2 regions of the Promicromonospora kroppenstedtii genome follow, and region 2 is predicted to be linked to the other one. Evidence: predicted binding sites of a transcription regulator. Region 2 holds the regulator's gene; the other holds the start of a gene.
What was found. The regulator LexA, encoded in region 2, represses DNA repair genes until DNA is damaged. The targets are predictions, from matches to a motif close to TCGAACANNTGTTCGA.

Region 1: a site for LexA is predicted at 5,186-5,201, ahead of ruvA (Holliday junction branch migration protein RuvA). Genes of this name have one in related genera too.

What each region holds. Positions count from the first base shown of each region.
Region 1 is NZ_JBIRYI010000010.1:62,257-71,604, reverse strand. It holds gene secF (protein translocase subunit SecF) at 1-894, opposite strand, end outside; gene secD (protein translocase subunit SecD) at 894-2,807, opposite strand; gene yajC (preprotein translocase subunit YajC) at 2,889-3,320, opposite strand; gene ruvB (Holliday junction branch migration DNA helicase RuvB) at 3,465-4,520, opposite strand; gene ruvA (Holliday junction branch migration protein RuvA) at 4,513-5,139, opposite strand; gene ruvC (crossover junction endodeoxyribonuclease RuvC) at 5,244-5,810, opposite strand; gene ACH47X_RS16775 (YebC/PmpR family DNA-binding transcriptional regulator) at 5,868-6,626, opposite strand; gene pdxT (pyridoxal 5'-phosphate synthase glutaminase subunit PdxT) at 6,711-7,346, opposite strand; gene ACH47X_RS16765 (Abi family protein) at 7,453-8,427, opposite strand; gene ACH47X_RS16760 (NUDIX hydrolase) at 8,676-9,278, opposite strand.
Region 2 is NZ_JBIRYI010000001.1:608,019-617,366, reverse strand. It holds gene ACH47X_RS02770 (NADP-dependent oxidoreductase) at 1-41, opposite strand, end outside; gene ACH47X_RS02765 (alpha/beta fold hydrolase) at 103-954, opposite strand; gene ACH47X_RS02760 (nuclear transport factor 2 family protein) at 1,381-1,848, shown strand; gene ACH47X_RS02755 (TetR/AcrR family transcriptional regulator) at 1,848-2,414, shown strand; gene ACH47X_RS02750 (DUF5302 domain-containing protein) at 2,591-2,818, opposite strand; gene nrdR (transcriptional regulator NrdR) at 2,931-3,413, opposite strand; gene ACH47X_RS02740 (LysM peptidoglycan-binding domain-containing protein) at 3,554-4,099, opposite strand; gene lexA (transcriptional repressor LexA) at 4,291-5,106, shown strand; gene ACH47X_RS02730 (L-lactate dehydrogenase) at 5,178-6,164, opposite strand; gene ACH47X_RS02725 (ATP-dependent DNA helicase) at 6,174-8,252, opposite strand; gene ACH47X_RS02720 (winged helix DNA-binding domain-containing protein) at 8,334-9,348, shown strand, end outside.

The DNA.
Region 1 (9,348 bases), on a different contig from region 2:
GAAGAAGAGCGACGACAGCGCGCCCGCCGCGATACCGACGAACAGCGACAGCGAGATGTCCTTCAGCGTGCCGGCCCCCAGCAGGAAGCCACCGACGAAGAGGATGCCCGCGACCGGCAGCAGGGCCACCACGGAGGTGTTGATGGACCGGACCAGGGTCTGGTTCACCGCGAGGTTGGCGCGCTCGGCGTAGGTGCTGCGCGTCTGCTCGGTCACCGCGGCGGTGTTCTCACGCACCTTGTCGAAGACGACCATCTTGTCGTACAGCGAGAAGCCGAGGATGGTCAGGAAGCCGATGATCGTCGACGGCGTGACCTCCCAGCCGATGACCGCGTACACGCCGGCCGAGATCAGCACGTCGGCGAGCATCGCCACGATGGCCGCCACCGACATCCGCCAGGCGCGGAAGTAGATCGCCATGAAGACCGCGGCCGCCAGGACGAACACGATGGTGCCCCACAGGGCCCGCATGCTCACGGACTGGCCCCAGGTCGGGCCGATGAAGTTCGACGTCACCTCGTTGACGTCGACGCCGTAGGCGTCGGCGAGCGCCTGGCCGACCTGGTCGGTCTGCTCGTTGTCGAGCTCGGAGACCTGCACGCGGACGGCGTTGGCGCCGACCTGGCTGACGTGCGGCTCCTCGCCCGGGGCGACGGTGGCGACCGCGTCGAGCGCGACGTCCTCGTCCGTGGTCGAGGCGCCGGACACGGTGAACTCGGAGCCACCCCGGAAGTCGATGCCGAGGTTCAGGCCCTGGAGGCCCAGGACGAGGATCGACGCCACGGAGAACAGTCCGACGATCGAGTACCAGAGCTTGCGCCGCTGGACGATCGGGTACGACCGGCGACCGGTGTAGAGGTCGTTACCCCACTGAGCAAAGCCACCCCGCGCCATCAGTGCTTCTCCTCGTTCTGAGCCTGCTGGGTCGCCTCTGCGGACCCCGCGGCAGCCTTGCGCTCGGCGGCACGCCGCTCGGCGATCGTCATCCGGCGGCCGTCGTCGGCCGTGCGCGGGGCGGGAGTCACGGACTGTGCCGTGACCAGCTCACGCTCCGGCTCGGGCGTGCCATGGTCGGGGGCGTCCGACGTCGCGGCCGACGGGGCCGAGATCCGGCCGGCGCCCCGGTAGCGTGGCGTCACCTCGATCCGGTCGGGGGACAGGCCGGAGGCCTTGTGCCCGTCGCGGAAGAACGGCACCTTGGCGAGCAGCTCCATGACCGGGTGCGTGAACCAGATGACCACCATGACGTCGATGATCGTGGTCAGGCCCAGGGTGAACGCGAAGCCGCGCACACCGCCGACGGTCATGAAGTACAGGATGACGGCCGAGAGCAGGTTGACCGCCTTGGCGGCGTAGATCGTGCGGCGGGCACGGACCCAGCCGCGCTGGACGGCCAGGCGCAGGGACCTGCCGTCACGTAGCTCGTCCCTGATGCGTTCGAAGTACACGATGAACGAGTCCGCGGTGAAGCCGATGGCCACGATCAGACCGGCCACGCCGGGCAGGGACAGGCGGTAGCCGATGCCCCAGCTGAGCAGCGCGATGACCACGTAGGTCATGGCGGCGGCCACGACCAGCGAGGCCACGGTGAGCAGGCCGAGCGTGCGGTACTGGAACAGCGAGTACACGACGACCAGGGCCAGACCGATCAGACCGGCGAAGAGGCCGCGCTGCAGCTGCTCGGAGCCGAGCGTCGCGGAGATCTGGTTCTGCCCGTCGACCTGGAAGGTCAGGGGCAGCGAGCCGAAGTTGAGCTGGTTGGCCAGGGTGGCGGCCGACTGCTGCGTGAACGAGCCCGAGATCTCCGGGCGCCCGTCCGTGATGACGACGCCGGGGCTCAGCGAGGGCGCCGAGATGACGAGGCCGTCCAGCGTGATCGCGAACTGGTTGCGCGGGCTCTCCAGCGTGTTCAGGCGCTGCGTCGACTCCCGGAAGAGCTTGGTGCCCTCGCTGTCGAGGTCGAGCTGCACCGCCCACTCGTTCGTGACGGTGCCGTTCGCACCCGACCGCAGACCCGAGCTCGCGCTCGAGATCGCGGTGCCGTCGACCTCGACGGGGCCGAGGACGTACTTGGCGGCGCCCGTGGCGTCGCACGTGACGAGCGGCAGGTCCGGACGGTCGCCGCCGCCACCCTCGAGGTTCTTCGGGTCGGTGCAGTCCAGCTCGTCGAACCGGGCCTGGACCGACGGCGTGATCTGCGCCAGGTCCGAGGGGTCCGTCGCCGCCTCGACCGCCTTCTGCTGCTCGGCGATCTCGTCCTTGGTCAGCTGGCCCCCGACGGGCGCGTCCTGCTCCGCGTCCGCACCGTCGGCCTGGGCGCCGTCGCCCTCGCCGTCCGCCGAGGCCGAGGCCGACGGGCTGGCCGAGGGCTGCGTCGTCGGGGTCGGGTTGCCGATGGTCAGGACCGGGCGGAACTTCATCTGCGCGGCCTTCGAGATCAGCGCGACGGTCTCGTCGTCCACCTCACCCGGGATCTCGACCACGATCTGGTTGTTGCCCTGGCTGGCGATCTCGGCCTCGGTAACGCCGTTGGCGTCCACCCGCTGCCGGATCACGCCGATGGCCTCTTCCATCGCCTCGGGGGTGATCTCGGAGCCGTCGGAGGTCACCGCCTTCAGGAGGACCTGGGTTCCGCCCTGGAGGTCGAGGGCCAGACCGGGTGCAAGGCTCGCGCCGTCCGGGTTGTCGCTCGACTTGCCGTCGAGCTGCCAACCTGCCAAGAGGGCGCCGAAGGGCAGCAGGATCGTCAGGATCGTGAGGAGCACGATCGTGCGAACCGGCCGCGAGCGCCGGGTGTCAGTCGCCAACGTCTGTCTCTTCTCGTGTGCGCGCCGGGCTACGTCCGGAGCGGGTAAGGCGCCGCCCGGGGTCACCGGACGGCGCAGCCGTCACTTGCCGTCTGCGTCGGCGTCCCGTCGCTGCTGGTCCCGGTACTCGCGCTGGGCGGTGTCGAGGCTGGACAGGTCGTCGGGGACGTCGGTCGCGTCGGGGCTGATCGTACTTCCCGTTTCGCTCTTTGCTGTGACGTCGGACTCATCCGCCGTGATGTCGGTGTCCTCGTCGTCGGCGACGGGCTCCTCGACCTTCTTGGAGATGGCGGCGCGGAGCCACGTGGTCTGGCTGCCGGGGACGGACTCGATGGTCACCTGGTCGGCCGACTCGTCGACGTCGACGACGGTCCCGATCATCCCGGAGGCGGTCATGACCTTGGTGCCGACCGTGAGGTTGTTCCGGAACTCCGCCGCCGCGCGCTGCTGCTTGCGGGTGCGGGAGGACATGAAGAACATCGCCACGAGGAGAATCGCGACGAGAATAAACATTTCCACGGTGAGGTCCCTGTTCGATTGCTGTGTCGGATGTGCTGCGCACGTTCGGTGGCGCAAGTACGACGAGGATCCAACCCAGTGTAGTGCTCGGGCACGGATCCTCGGGCTCCCCACGGTAGGGGCACCACCTGGACAACGTCAGGGAGCGGTCAGAGTTCCCGGGTCGGCGGATCCCGGCGGAGTGAGTCCCAGGTGCTCCCAGGCGGCGAGGGTCGCGACGCGGCCGCGCGGGGTACGGCCGACCAGGCCCTCGCGGACGAGGTAGGGCTCGGCGACGGTCTCGACGGTCTCGGCCTCCTCCCCCACGGTCATCGCGAGGGTGGACAGGCCCACGGGCCCGCCGCCGAACCGGGTGCACAGCGCGGTGAGCACCGCACGGTCGAGGCGGTCCAGGCCGATCGGGTCGACCTCGTAGACCTCCAGGGCCGACTTGGCCGCGTGCAGGTCGAGCTTGCCGTCACCACGCACCTGCGCCCAGTCACGCACGCGGCGCAGCAGGCGGTTGGCGATGCGCGGCGTGCCACGGGAGCGGCCGGCGATCTCGTGGGCGGCGGCGTGGTCGAGGTGGACGCCGAGCAGCCCGGAGGAGCGCAGGATGACCCGCTCCAGCTCCTGGGGCGAGTAGTAGTCCATGTGCCCGGTGAACCCGAAGCGGTCGCGCAGCGGGGCGGGCAGCAGGCCGGACCGGGTGGTGGCGCCGACCACGGTGAACCGCGGCAGCGCGAGCGGGATCGCGGAGGCGCCCGCGCCCTTGCCGACCACGACGTCGACGCGGAAGTCCTCCATGGCGACGTACAGCAGCTCCTCGGCGGGGCGTGCCAGGCGGTGGATCTCGTCGATGAACAGCACGTCGCCCTCCTCCAGGGAGGACAGGACGGCGGCGAGATCGCCCGCGTGCTGGATGGCGGGTCCGCTGGTCAGGCGCAGGTGCGACTCCAGCTCGCCGGAGATGATCATCGCCAGCGTGGTCTTGCCGAGGCCGGGCGGCCCGGACAGGAGCACGTGATCGGGCGGGTTGCCGCGCGCGATCGCGGCCTGCAGCACCAGGGAGAGCTGGTCGCGCACGACCTGCTGCCCCACGAAGTCGTCCAGCCGCTTGGGGCGCAGGGCGGCCTCGGCGGCGCGCTCGATCTCGTCGGCGCTGGGCGCGACGATCCGTCCCCCGCCCTCCGTCTCGGTGGAGACCTCAGCCACGGTGGCCCCCCAGGACGCGCAGCGCGGCGCGCAGCGTCGAGGCGACGTCGTCGGCCGCCACGGCGTCGGTGCCCGCCTCCGCGAGCACCTTGGCGACGGCGTCGTCGGCCTGCTTGGCGGGCCAGCCGAGGCCCGCCAGGGCCTCCACGACCCGCTCGGAGTGGTCGGCGGCGCCCGGGGCCGCGGTGGGGGCGGCCTCCGCCACGCCGGTGCCGGACGGCGGGCCCAGCCGGTCGCCCAGCTCGAGCACGATGCGCTGCGCGCCCTTGCGGCCGATGCCCGGCACGCGGGTCAGGGCGGCGAGGTCCTCGCCCGCGACGGCGCGGCGCAGGGCGTCCGGGGTGTGCACCGCGAGCATCGCGAGCGCCAGGCGCGGCCCGACGCCGGAGACGGTCTGCACCACCTCGAACACGTCGCGCTCGTCGGGGTCGGCGAACCCGTAGAGGGTCATCGAGTCCTCGCGGACCACCATGCTCGTGGCGACGCCGGCGGTCTCACCGACGCGCAGCGCGGCCAGGGTGGTGGGCGTGGCGTGCACCAGGTAGCCGACGCCGCCGACGTCGACCACCGCGCGGTCCAGGCTCACGTATGCCACGGTCCCCGTCAGCGAGGCGATCACGGGCTTCCCCTCCTTGCAGGATGTTCCCTCACCGGATGTTCCGGTATCGAACGTTCGTGCGAGGAGCCTAACAAGCGCGAGGTGCCCTCCGGGGAGGCACGCCGTCAGCGGCGGGGGCGCTGCTTGGCCGCCTGCTCGGCCGCGGCCCACGCGCGCTGGGCGGGCGTGAGCTCGTGCCGGTCGCCGCCCTGCAGGGCCCCGGCGGGGCGCCACAGGTGGCAGACGGCGAGCGCGAGCGCGTCGGCGGCGTCGGCGGGCCGCGGCGCCTCGTCGAGATCAAGGATGCGGGTGATCATCGTCGTCACCTGCGCCTTGTCGGCCCGGCCCGAACCGGTCACGGCTGCCTTGACCTCCGACGGGGTGTGCAGCGCGACGGGCACGCCGCGGCGGGCCGCGGCCACCATGGCCAGGCCCGCCGCCTGAGCGGTCCCCATCACCGTGCCGACGTTGTGCTGCGCGAAGACGCGCTCGACCGCCACCACGTCGGGCACGTGCTCGTCGAGCCAGCGGTCCAGGCCCTCGGCAATCCGCAGCAGGCGCAGGTCCGTGGACAGGTCCACGTCCGAGCGGATGACTCCGACGGCGACCATCCGGGCCCGCCGTCCGGGCAGGGAGTCGACGACGCCGACGCCACACCTGGTCAGACCGGGATCAACACCGAGAACGCGCACGGAGAAACCCTCTCACGTGCGGGTTCCCTCCCTGCGCGGACACGGCCGCGGGGGGTGCTACTCCTCGTCGAGCGCCGCCATGACCTCGTCGCTCGCGTCGAAGTTCGCGTAGACGTTCTGCACGTCGTCGCTGTCCTCGAGTGCGTCGATCAGGCGCATGATCTTGCGGGCGCCCTCGACGTCCACCTCCACCTGCATGGACGGGTGGAAGATCACGTCGGCCGAGTCGTACTCGATGCCGGCCTCCTGGATGGCCGTGCGCACGGACACCAGGTCGGTCGCCTCGGTGAGGACCTCGACGACCTCGCCCTGGTCGGTGACGTCCTCGGCGCCGGCGTCGAGCGCGGCGAGCATGACCTCGTCCTCGCCCACACCGTCGGCCTTCGGCACCACGATCAGGCCCTTGCGGGAGAACAGGTACGACACCGAGCCCGGGTCGGCGAGGTTGCCGCCGTTGCGGGAGAACGCCAGGCGCACCTCGGAGGCGGCGCGGTTCTTGTTGTCGGTGAGGCACTCGACCAGGACGGCGATGCCGTTCGTGCCGTAGCCCTCGTACATGATCGTCTGGTAGTCGACGGCGTCGGCGCCCTCGCCCGAACCACGCTTCAGCGCGCGGTCGATGTTGTCGTTGGGAACCGACGACTTCTTCGCCTTCTGGACCGCGTCGAACAGCGTCGGGTTACCGGCGAGATCGCCGCCACCCGTCCGCGCCGCGACCTCGATGTTCTTGATCAGCTTCGCGAAGAGCTTGCCGCGCTTGGCGTCGATCGCGGCCTTCTTGTGCTTGGTCGTGGCCCACTTGGAGTGACCTGACATGCCTCTACCTGACTCCTTGCATTTCGATGGCTCTTATCAATGGCGCTCGAACTCGGCAACGCCGAACGGCGACGAGAAGGCCGCTCAGCCGCCCGCAACCATGCTGACGAACAGCCCGTGCACGCGCGCGTCCCCCGTGATCTCGGGGTGGAAGGCGGTGGCGAGCAGCGACCCCTGCCGTGCTGCGACAATCCTACCGGCGGCCGCCACAGGACGGCCCTGCGTATCCACAGCCGGGATGCGGGACAGCACCTCGACCTCGGGCCCGGCCTCCTCGATCCAGGGGGCACGGATGAACGCGGTGCGCACCGGGCCGCCGTCGTCGACGTCGGAGATGCCCGCGAAGTCGAGGTCGGTCTCGAACGAGTCGACCTGCCGCCCGAACGCGTTGCGCCGCACGACGACGTCCATCCCGCCGACCGTCTGCTGGTCGGCGGTCCCGTCCAGGATCCGGTCGGCCAGCAGGATCATTCCCGCGCACGAGCCGTACACCGGCAGGCCCTCCTTGATGCGGGCCTGCAGCAGGTCGCGGAGCTCGAAGATGCGCAGCAGCTTGTCGATCGTGGTCGACTCGCCGCCGGGCAGCACGAGCCCGTCGACCGCGGCCAGCTCCCCCGGACGGCGTACGGTCACGCCGTGCGCGCCGACGGACTCGAGGGCGGCCAGGTGCTCGCGGACGTCTCCCTGGAGGGCCAGGACGCCGATGGTCGGGTTGCTCACAACCGTTCATTCTACGGCGGCGTCCAGCAGACCTGGGACGTCGCAGATGCCGCCCACGCGGGAGACCGCGGCGAAAGCACGTCCTGGGACCGGTCGGGCCGCCCCTCTACGGCATCAGGTCGGTCCAGTTGGCCGGGAACCCCATGTCGGCGAGCGTGACCACACCGTCCGACGGGAAGTCGGAGAGCAGGCTCACCAGCTCGGCCTTCCAGACGCCATCCATCGAGACCTTCTCCATCAGGAAGCACAGCACCATCAACGCTGGATAAAGGCGAGCGCGATCGCGGTGCTCGAGCCCAGCGAGGTGGTTGAGCTCCTTGATCCCATGAAGCGCTGACACACGCACTGTGTCCGTGAAGTGACGGTTCCAGAGCCGCGCGTGGTGGGCACACGTGTTCCGGGCGATGTTCAAGGTTCTGAGCCAGTTGGCAAGGACCGCTCCGTCACCGGCCCCCGCCCGGTCGACGACGTCGAGCCCGCGAACGATCTCGTCGCGGTCACGTCGCTTGAGCCCCTGGAAGAGCATCGAGAGAGCGCCGAAGTCCACGACTTCCAAGGCAGCCCAGATCGGCAGGTCGCCACCGTACTTGCGGCCGTAGTGCGCCACGTACTCCTCGGACGAACGGGCCTGATGGGCGCGAAGCTTGGCCACCCAACTCGTGTGCCGCGATGGGCGGCCCTGGGCGGAAGAGGAGAAGCGGGCGTCAAGATGCCGGGGATCGAGGTGTGCGAACGGCCCGCGACGGCCCAGGGCATCGGTCACCCTCACCCGGATGGCCACCTCGACCCGCTCCACGGCGTCCATAGTCAGGAGTTTGAGCCGGCGATCGAACTCGTACACCCGCAGCACCTGGTTCAGGTTCGTGCCCGCCCCGACGTCGGCGGTGCGCACAGGACGGCCGTGGCGGAACGACGCGGCCCGGTCGATGACGCGGTAGGGATACCAGTAGCCGCTGAGACGGTGATAGCCGATCTGGCCCAGGGCGACCACGCACGACGCGTCGTCGAGCCGCATGCCGCGCCGTCTCAGCAAGGCTTCCTGCTGCACGATCGACAGGTGCGGCTTCAGGTACTGGGACATGGCGTTTCCTCGAGATGGCGGCCGTTGAGACCTTGAGCAGTCGCAGGACGCAGAAGGTCCCGCTCGCTGGCCTCTCGAGGATAAGAGCGCCTCCACGATTCCTCTAGGCGAAAGCGTGATACAGAGAGGGCGGAAAGAAATGAAGACCGGCCCGTGATCGCTGGGCAATCAGAGGGACCGGTCGTGTTAAGGAGATTCTACGGGCGGGTCGGACGCGACGCAACGCGCGTACCGCCGGACCGACGGGCTCAGTCGTCGTGCTGTTCACCCAGGTGCCGCACCCGGCCGTCCCAGCCGGCCACGAGGTGGTCGACGACGTCCGGCAGTTCCGGCGGGAACACTTCCAGCGGCTGCTCCCGCAGCTGCGCCGCCGTCAGCCAGCCCGTCTCGTCGAGCAGCTCGCGCTCGGCGTCGGTCCAGCCGTCGGCCGTCACCTCGACGGCGTCCGGGATGCGCGCGAGGTAGAACACCTCGTACTGCCGGCAGGTCTCGGCGTAGAAGTCGAAGATGCCCGTACGCGTGAGCACGGGTCCCACCAGGGCCCCGGCCGGCAGGTCGATGCCCACCTCCTCGCGCGTCTCGCGCAGCGCTGCCTGCACCGGCGTCTCCCCCGCGTCGATGCCGCCGCCCACCGTGAACCACCAGGACCGCTCCGGCTGGTTCACATCGTGCCCGCGCATGACCAGCACCCGGCCGGCGTCGTCCATCAGGATGACGCGCGCCGCCGAGCGCTCGCGGACGCCGTCCGGCCCCGGCACCCAGTCGTCCCCGAGGGACGTGGTGCCGGGCCCGACCTCGGGCGGCGCGGCGGGCCGGTGCTGGTCGGCAGTCTCCGGCGGGAACCCGGTCATGCGGCCTCCTGGTGCTGGGCGTTCGGGGACGTCAGGCCGGTCCGCCGCGGCGGACCGGCCGGTGCCCACA
Region 2 (9,348 bases):
TGCAACGGCCCCTTGTACTGGTTGATGACGAACGCTCTCATGTGCTTGTTCCTCCTGGTGATGTCGGCGAGATCTGATGACTTGCGGATGGGGCGCCGACCGCTACCGCTGCAGGAATTCCCGGGCGGCGTCGACGAACGCGCGGTGGTTCTGGAAGACGACGCCGTGGCCGGAGTCCGGGTACACGGTCACCGTGGCGTCGGGCAGACGCCTGGCAAGCTCCGTGGCGTTTGCGGCCGGCACCAACCGGTCGCTGTCGCCGTGCACGATGAGCACCGGCCCGGCGATCGAGGACAGGTCGGCGGGCTCCTGCAGGCCCCACCGTCGGATCGCGGCAAGCTGCGCGCGGTACACGCCGGGGGTGACCCGCTTGTCACGCCCCGTCGTGCGCTCCCTCAGTCGCGCGAGGTACTGGCGCGCGGCGTGCTTGCCACCAGTAGTGCGGGTGAAGAACAGCAGCGCCTTCGGGTCGTTGAAGGTCAGCACGGCACGGAGCACCGAGGTAGTCGTCGTGCCCGTGACCGAGGCCAGGCCGGACCCACCTGCCGGTGCGGCGGCGGCCAGGATGAGCCGGTCGACCAGCCGGGGCTCCTTCAGCGCGACCGCCTGGGCGACCATGCCGCCGACCGCCAGCCCGAAGAGGTCGACTCGCCTCAGGCCGAAGGCGCGGAGGAAGGCCACGACGTCGTCGGCCATGCCCTCGAAGGTGTCGCGAACGGTCCCACTCGAGTCTCCGACGCCGCGGTAGTCGACCGCGATCACCCGGCGCTCCTGAGCGAGGCCGTCCAGGACGCAGGGATCCCAGCCGTCTAGGTTCGCACCCAGGTGCGTCAGCAGGACCAGCGGGACACCCACCGCAGGGCCGAGCTCACGGTAGGCGAACCGCGCCCCCGCCGCCTCGATCCTCCGCGTCGGCGCATTCCGAGTGGTCCACGCCGCGGTCGGCTCTGTCATGTCCTTCTCACCGTCTCGCCTCTACAATATCCGAGTGCACTCAATTCTGAGCGCATTCATATTTCTTGTCAAGGGTGACGGTCGCAACGCGCGATGAACTGCGACCCAGGGGCCAGGAGAGTGCTGGACGACGCGAAGGTCACGTGGGGACAGCCTCGACCGGAGGCCTCACAACCCACGACCTCGACGCACCGCCGGGCGGTCGCGAGCCGGGCACCCGGGCGGGACGCAGCCGGGCCGGGATGAAGGAAGCGATGGACAACCCGATTCGGTGCGGTGGCGGCCTTGAGCACGAGGCTGAATTCACGCATCCGCGAGACCCGGTGTTGACGGGCCAACCAATCGTCTGTACTGTTGTGTACAACCTGAACCGATCAGTACAGTGTTGACCAATCAGTACGCACCTTGCTCTCGAAAGGCACTGCCATGTCTCGCCCGCCCCTTCCCCCGTTCACCGAGGCCACTGCGATCCAGAAGGTCCGCGCCGCCGAAGACGCGTGGAACACTCGCGACCCCGAGCGCATCTCCCTCGCATACAGCGAGGACAGCTGGTGGCGCAACCGCTCGACCTTCGTGCAGGGCCGCGCCGCCATCGTCGACTTCCTCGCCGACAAGTGGCACCGGGAACTCGACTACCGCCTCATCAAGGAACTGTGGGCGTACACCGGCGACGTGATCGCCGTACGCTTCGCCTACGAGTACCACGACGCAGCCGGCCAGTGGTTCCGCGCCTACGGCAACGAGAACTGGCACTTCGACAAGGACGGCCTGATGACCCACCGCCACGCGAGTATCAACGACGTCGCCATCGATGAGTCCGAGCGCAAGTTCTTCTGGGACGCGTCCGGCCCCCGCCCGACGGACCACCCCGGCCTGAGCGAACTCGGACTGTAATGGCACGAACCGTCCTCGACCGCTCAGACGCCGTCCGCGCCCTCGCCGGCGTCTTCCGGAAGCGAGGTTTTGAAGGCGCCTCCCTGTCGGTCATTCAGCAGGAGGCCGGCGTTGGCCGCGGCAGCCTGTACCACTTCTTCCCCGAGGGGAAGACAGGCATGGCCGCTGCCGTCCTCGAACAGGTAAGCGACTGGTTCGAGGAGCGGATCTTCACCCCCTTGCGCACCGCCCACGACGCCACCGAGGCGATCGAAGCGATGTCGCGGGAGGTGGCGCAGTACTTCATCTCGGGCGAGCGTGTGTGCCTGTTCGCCGCGATGACCTTGGGTGAAGAACGGGACACGTTCGCCGACTCCGTGCGGGCCTACTTCACCGACTGGGTCGACGCGCTCGCGGTAGCTCTACGCACCGGCGGTCTCTCACCTCAGGAAGCGGCAGACCGTGCGCTGGACGCGGTCGCGGCGATACAGGGCGGGCTGATCCTGGCCCGTGCATACGGCGACGACGCGGCCTTCCTCGGAATCGTCGCCCGCACCGAGCAGCACCTGCTCGGTCCCGCTCGCTGAGCGGACACTCCGAAGCGGTGTCGGTCTGGCGACCGCCCCCCGGCCTCTCAGCGCCCGCGTGCGGCTGATCGCTCGAGTTCGAGCCGCAAGCCTCTTCCCTCTCCAGGCACCTCGCGAGCACGCCAAAGGCCGCTGACCAGGTCAGATACCTGGTCAGCGGCCTCGTTCGAGCAGGCTCAGCCGGACTTGCGGCGGAACATCTTCTGGACCGGGCCGGTCGTCTCCGAGCCGTGCACAGATCCCGTGTTCACGTCGCCGGCAGCAGAACGGCCGCGCGCGGCGTTCTTCCGGTCCAGTGCTTCCTTGAACCGCGCCTTCGCGTCCGTGCTCGGCGCGGTCGCGGCCTTGGGCGCCTCTGCGCCCTGGGCCACTGCCTCCTCGGCATCGGTCTTCTCGTCCGTCACACCGATCACCTCCTCCTGTTTCGGGGGTCCCTCGATCGGGTCCGTCGTCGGCCCCAGCCTGCACCACCGCGCGCCGGGGTGCCAATCGCTTTTTCGCCCCGCGGGCCAGGACCTACGCCTGGGCGGCGGCCCGCTCGGCCTCACGCTCGGCGCGCTCGGCGCGCAGCGACGTGATGGCGCTCTCGAAGTCCTCGAGCGAGTCGAAGGACTGGTAGACGCTGGCGAACCGGAGGTAGGCCACCTCGTCGAGCTCACGCAGCGGGCCGAGGATCGCGAGGCCCACCTCGTAGGCGTCGATCTCGGCGCTGCCGTTGCTGCGCAAGGTCTCCTCGACCCGCTGGGCCAGGATCGCGAGGTCGTCGTCGCTGACCGGGCGGCCCTGGCATGCCTTGCGGACGCCGGCCGCGACCTTGTCCCTGCTGAAGGGTTCGGTGGCGCCGGAGCGCTTGACCACCGAGAGGCTCGCCGTCTCGACGGTGGTGAACCGCCGGTTGCAGTTCGGGCACTGCCTCCTGCGCCGGATCGACAGGCCGTCGTCGGCGGTCCGCGAGTCGACCACGCGCGAGTCGGCGTGGCGACAGAACGGGCAGTGCATGCTTCACTCCTGCATGGTCGGCCACGGACCGGAGACATCCGGTCGCGCCCCGACCGTAAGCGGGCAAACCACCCCCATGCAACATCGCCGCAACATTTGACGGCGAATCGTCGCCTCTGGCCAGTTTGGGCGCCCCCAGGTCACTCCTTCGGGAGCAGGAGCAGCTCACCGACCCGCACCGTGGCGGACGGCATCTCGTTCAGCTCCTGCAGCCGGCCGACGGCGTGCCGCACGTCCTCGCCGGGCCGCGCGACGTCCTGGGCGAAGCCCCAGAGGGTCTCCCCCGGCTGCACCGCGTGCACCCGGACCTCGGTGGGTTCTCCGGGCGAGCTCGCGACGGCGGTAGCACCCCACGTGACCATCGGTGCGGCCAGGAGCATCGCCAGCAGCACCAGCACGAACCGGCCGCGGCGCGTGAGCCGCAGACCGTCGACCCCGAGCCGGTCGGCGACCGAGCGCGCGCCCTGCGGGGCATACGCACGGTGCGACGCGTGCGCCCGGGACGACGCCTGGGCCGGGGCGACGGCGCGAGGCTGGGCCGGGGCGACTGCGCGGAGCCCGGCCGGGGCGGCCTTCCGGACGGCCGGGTGCGCCGGGCTCAGCCGGTACGCACGCACCGCCGCGCTCGTTCCGGACACCTGTCCGTACGCCGGGGTGTACTGCCGCAGCGGGATCACGTCCCCCATGGCCCCTCCTCGAAAGGTGACTCGAACTCTTGTCCGTCATACACACGTTCGTCGAACGCTCGTACCATTGTGTAGCACGGGACACCGTCGATGTCGAGACACGCTCGAACATTCGTTTGAGCCGAGTGGAATTGTGATCTAGAGTGGGCAGCGCACAGGAGAACATTTGTCGGAACGGGAGGGGCACGGGCATGACGGGACGGGACGGGACCAGCGACACGAGAGCCGTCGACACGGCACTCTCGGGTGTCGCCACGTTGGACGCGCCGGGCGACGGGGTCGTCGCCGACGTGCACACGATCTCGCCGGCAGACCGCCTTACCGAGCGACAGCGCCTTGTGCTGGACACGATTCGGCAGTCGTTCGAGACGCGCGGTTACCCGCCGTCGATGCGAGAGATCGGCGAGGCCGTCGGGCTGGCCAGCCCGTCGAGCGTCAAGCACCAGCTCCAGATGCTCGAGAAGAAGGGCTTCCTGCGCCGCGACCCCAACCGGCCGCGCGCGATGGAGCTCGTGGAGCCCATGGCGGAGCAGGTCGACAAGCCGTCGCGCGGCGAGATCCACTGGCCGGAGCCGCGGCGCAGCGGCCAGGTGCACTGGGGCAGCTCGGTGCCCGACGACGCCGGCACCCCGCCGCCGTCGTACGTGCCGCTGGTCGGCCGCATCGCGGCCGGTGGCCCGATCCTCGCCGAGCAGGTCGTCGAGGACGTCTTCCCGCTCCCCCGCCAGCTGGTCGGCGACGGCGAGCTGTTCCTGCTCAAGGTCGCGGGCGACTCGATGGTCGACGCCGCGATCTGTGACGGCGACTGGGTCGTCGTGCGCCGCCAGAACGTGGCAGAGCAGGGCGAGATCGTCGCCGCCATGATCGACGGCGAGGCCACGGTCAAGACGTTCAAGCAGACCGACGGGCACGTGCTGCTGCTGCCGCAGAACCCGGCCTACGAGCCCATCCCGGGCGACGAGGCGCAGATCCTGGGCCGCGTCGTCGCGGTCCTGCGCAGCCTCTGAGGTAGGTCTCGACAGGCTCGACCAGCGCTTGCTGGTCGAGCCTGTCTGTCGTTGGTCGGGCGTGTGGAGACCTAGAACCCGAACCTTCGCTGCACCGCCCGCACGCTCTCCGCCGACGCGCGCAGCCCGGCCAGCTCGTCGTCGGACATAGGCATGCGCACCGTGCTGGTGACACCCCGACGGTCCACCAGGGACGGCACGGACAGGCACACGTCGCTGATGCCGTGGTAGTCGTTCAGCAGCGAGGACACCGGCATGATCCGCCGCTCGTCCTTGAGCACGGCCTCGATGATGCGCGTCGCGGCCAGGCCGACGGCGTAGTTGGTGGCGCCCTTGCCCGCGATGATCCGGTAGGCGGAGTCGACCACCTCGTGGTGCACCTCCGCCCGCGTCGCCGCGTCGATGGGCCCGGCACCAGCCACCGGCACCCAGTCGAGCAGCGGCACGCCGCCGATCGAGGCGGAGCTCCACAGCGCGATCTCCGAGTCGCCGTGCTCACCCGCGATGTAGGCGTGCACGTTCCCGACGGCCACGCCGCACCGCTCGGCGAGCACCACGCGCAGCCGAGAGGAGTCCAGCACGGTGCCGCTGCCGAAGAGCCGCTCGGGCGGCAGGCCCGAGATCTTCAGCGCAGCGTAGGTCACCACGTCCACGGGGTTGGTCACCATCAGGTAGGTCGCGTCCGGCGCGGCCTCGACCAGCCCCGGCAGGATGTTGCGCATCAGCCCGATGGTCGCCTCCGCCAGGTCGACGCGGCTCTGGCCCGGCTTCTGCTTGGCCCCCGCGGTCACGACGACGACGTCGGCGCCCTCGCACACCGCCGGGTCGTCGGACCCGATCACGTGCGCCTGCGGCGTGAACATCAGGCCGTGCTGCAGGTCGAGCACCTCGGCGTCGACCTTCTGCCGGTCGATGTCCAGCAGCGCGATGGTGCGCGCCGAGCCGCGGGTCAGCGCGGCGAAGGCGAGCGTGGAGCCTACGGCCCCGGCGCCCACCACAGCGATCTTGGTGGTCCGGGAGGCGGGCTGGGCGGAGGGGACGTCCGAAGGGGCTGCCATGCCCTCAGGCTATGTGTCGAGCCTGGCGAGCGCGGCACGGACCAGCTTCGGGTCGGTGGTGGGCCAGAACCCGGGCATCGACCGGGTGAGGAAGGACGCGTACCGCGCCGTCGCGAGGCGCGGGTCCAGTACCGCGACCACACCGCGGTCGTCCATGCTGCGGACCAGGCGCCCCGCGCCCTGCGCGAGCAGCAGCGCGGCATGCTGCGCGGAGACGGCCATGAACCCGTTGCCGCCCGCCTGCTCGACGGCACGGGCGCGCGCGGCCTTGACCGGGTCGTCGGGCCGCGGGAACGGGATGCGGTCGATGAGCACGAGCTGGTTCGACGGCCCGGGCACATCGACGCCCTGCCACAGGGACAGCGTTCCGAACAGGCACGTGGCCGGATCGTCGGCGAACTCCCGCACGAGCGTGGGGAGCTGGTCGTCGCCCTGCGCCAGGATCGGGAAGTCCAGGCGCTCCCGCATGGCCTCGGCGGCGGCGTTCGCGGCGCGCCGGGACGAGAACAGCCCGAGCGTGCGGCCGCCGGCGGCCGTGATGAGCTCGGCGATCTCGTCGAGCTGCGCCTCGGTGGTGGGCTCGCGGCCGGGGGCCGGCAGGTGCCGCGCGATGTAGAGGATGCCCTGCTTGGGGTAGTCGAAGGGACTGCCCGCGTCCAGCCCGTGCCACGGCGGGGCGTCCTCGCCCTTGAGCCCGAGGGTGCCGGCCACGGCGTCGAACGTGCCGCCCAGCGCGAGGGTCGCCGAGGTGAACACGCCGGTCGACTCCCCCAGCAGGTGCGTGCGGATCAGGCCCGCGACGTGCAGCGGGGCGGCGTGCAGCCGCGTCACGTTGTCGCCGAACCCGCCCCAGCCGTTGTCGGGGCGCGAGCACCACAGCACGTCGGCGGTCGTGTCCTGCGACGCCATGCGCTCGGCCGTCTCGAAGAGCTGGAGCATGGCGCCCTGGGCCATCTTGAGCCCCGGGTCGGGCTGGCCCGCGTCCTTGGCCTTCGCGCCCTTGCCGCCGGCCTCGGGCTTGAGCGTGCTGAGCACCTCGCGCGCGGCGTCCCGCACCGCGCCGACCGCCGTGCGCAGCTCGTCCGGCAGGCCGCTCGGGAAACGCTCCGCCGGTGCGGTGACCAGCAGCGTGCCGAGGTTCTGCGCCGCGGCGTCGAGGTTGTCGGTGTTCGTCCCGGCGTGCCGCCGGGCAAGCCGCGCCGCGCTCTCCACGGAGGCCATGGACAGGTCCACGGTGGCCGACGACGTCACACGGTCGGTGAGCTCGTGCGCCTCGTCCACCACGACGACGTCGTGCTCCGGGAGCACGCCCGGGCTGCCGGTCGCCGCGATGCCGAGCATCGCGTGGTTGGTGACCACCACGTCCGCCTCGCGGGCGGCGGCCCGCGCCTTGTCCGGGAAGCACTCGGCGAGCATGGGGCACTTGCCGCCCAGGCACTCCATCGCCGTCACGGACACCTGGCGCCAGGCCCGCTCCGGCACGCCGGGCACCAGGTCGTCGCGGTCGCCGCTGTCCGTCTCGCTCGCCCACTCGTGCAGGCGCCGGACGTGGTCGGCGAGCGTGGCGCCGTCGTCCCTCCTGCGGCCCCGGGCCGCGCCGCCGCTCGCCTCCTCGGTCTTGGGGTGGTCCTCGCCGCCGGGCAGGTCGAAGAGGGTGGCCTCGTCCTCCGGGTAGCCGCCGCCCACCTTGTGCACGCACAGGTAGTTGTGCCAGCCCTTGAGCAGTGCGACGCGCGGCTCCCGCGGCAGCGCCGGCGCGACGGCCTTGGCCACGAGCGGCAGGTCGCGGGTGATGACCTGTCGCTGCAGGGCGAGGGTCGCGGTCGAGACGATGACCTTGCTCTGCGCGGCCACGGCGTGGCGGACGGCGGGCACCAGGTACCCGAGCGACTTACCGGTACCCGTGCCCGCCTGGACCAGCAGGTGCTCGCCCTTGTCGATGGCCTCGCCGACCGCGACGGCCATGGCGTGCTGGCCGTCTCTGCGCCCGCCACCGAGCTGTCCCACCGCGAGGTCGAGCAGCTCCTCCACCTCGGGGATCTCGGCGGAATCGGTGCTTGTGGCGGGTGCGTCGGAAAGGCTGGTCACACGGTCGATCCTAGGCCGGACCACCGACATCCACCCTGCCTCGTCCACAGGTCCGGCCGGCCCGCCCACTACCCTGGATGGGTGGCCGGCAGAGTCTCGCAGGACGACGTCATCGCCTTCCGCCTGGCCGCGCACCACCTGACCGGACGGCTGACCGGAGACGGCCTGCTCGACGCCGCCGGCCGGTGCGGCATCCAGAACAGCCCACCCGGGTCAGCTCTGCTCGCCCTCCACGCCCGGGTGCGGAACGTGACCCGGGAACGGGTGGACGACGCGGTCGCCGAGCAGAAGAGCCTGCTGCAGACCTGGTCCCTGCGCGGAGTCCCCTACTACTTCCCGACGGCCGACGCGCCGGTCTTCACGACGGGCGTGCTGCCGCCGTCCGAGGAGGCGATGCGTCACTTCCTGCCCGGTCTGGGTCAGTCGCTCGACGCGCTCGGTCTCAGCCTGACCCACCTGACCGGGCTGGTCGGCACCGAGATCCGCGACGTGCTCGCCGGGCGCCGGCTCGCCGTCGACGAGCTCGGTGCGGAGCTCGCCGAACGCGTCGCCACCGGGCTGCCAGAGCGGCAGCGCGAGCTCTGGGATGCCGACGGTCCGTACGCGCCGGGGCAGCCGCTCGGGGAAGGTGTGGTCCACTTCTGCCTGCGCATCCTCACCCTGCGGGGAGTCCTGTGCTTCGCACCACGTGCCGGGAACAAGGCGCCGTTCGTGCTGGTCGACGAGTGGCTGGGCCGGCCGATCCCGGGCACCGACCCGGAGACCGCGCGCGCCGAGCTGGTGCGGCGCTACCTGCACGCCTACGGACCCTCGACCCGGGCGGACTTCGCCGCATGGGCCGGGATCCAGGCCGGCGACGCCGGCCCGTGGTGGAGCCTGGTCGAGGACGAGCTGACGCTGGTCCTGCACGGCGGTCCGTCATGGATCGTCACAGCCGACCTCGACGCACTGCGGTCGCCGCCGACGCCGCGCGGTGTGCGCCTGCTCCCGCCCCGCGACCCCTATACCCAGCTTCGCGACCGGGAGACGATCGTCGACAAGAAGTTCCACGGGGATGTGTGGAAGACGGTCGGCGGGCCGGGCACCGTCCTCGCGG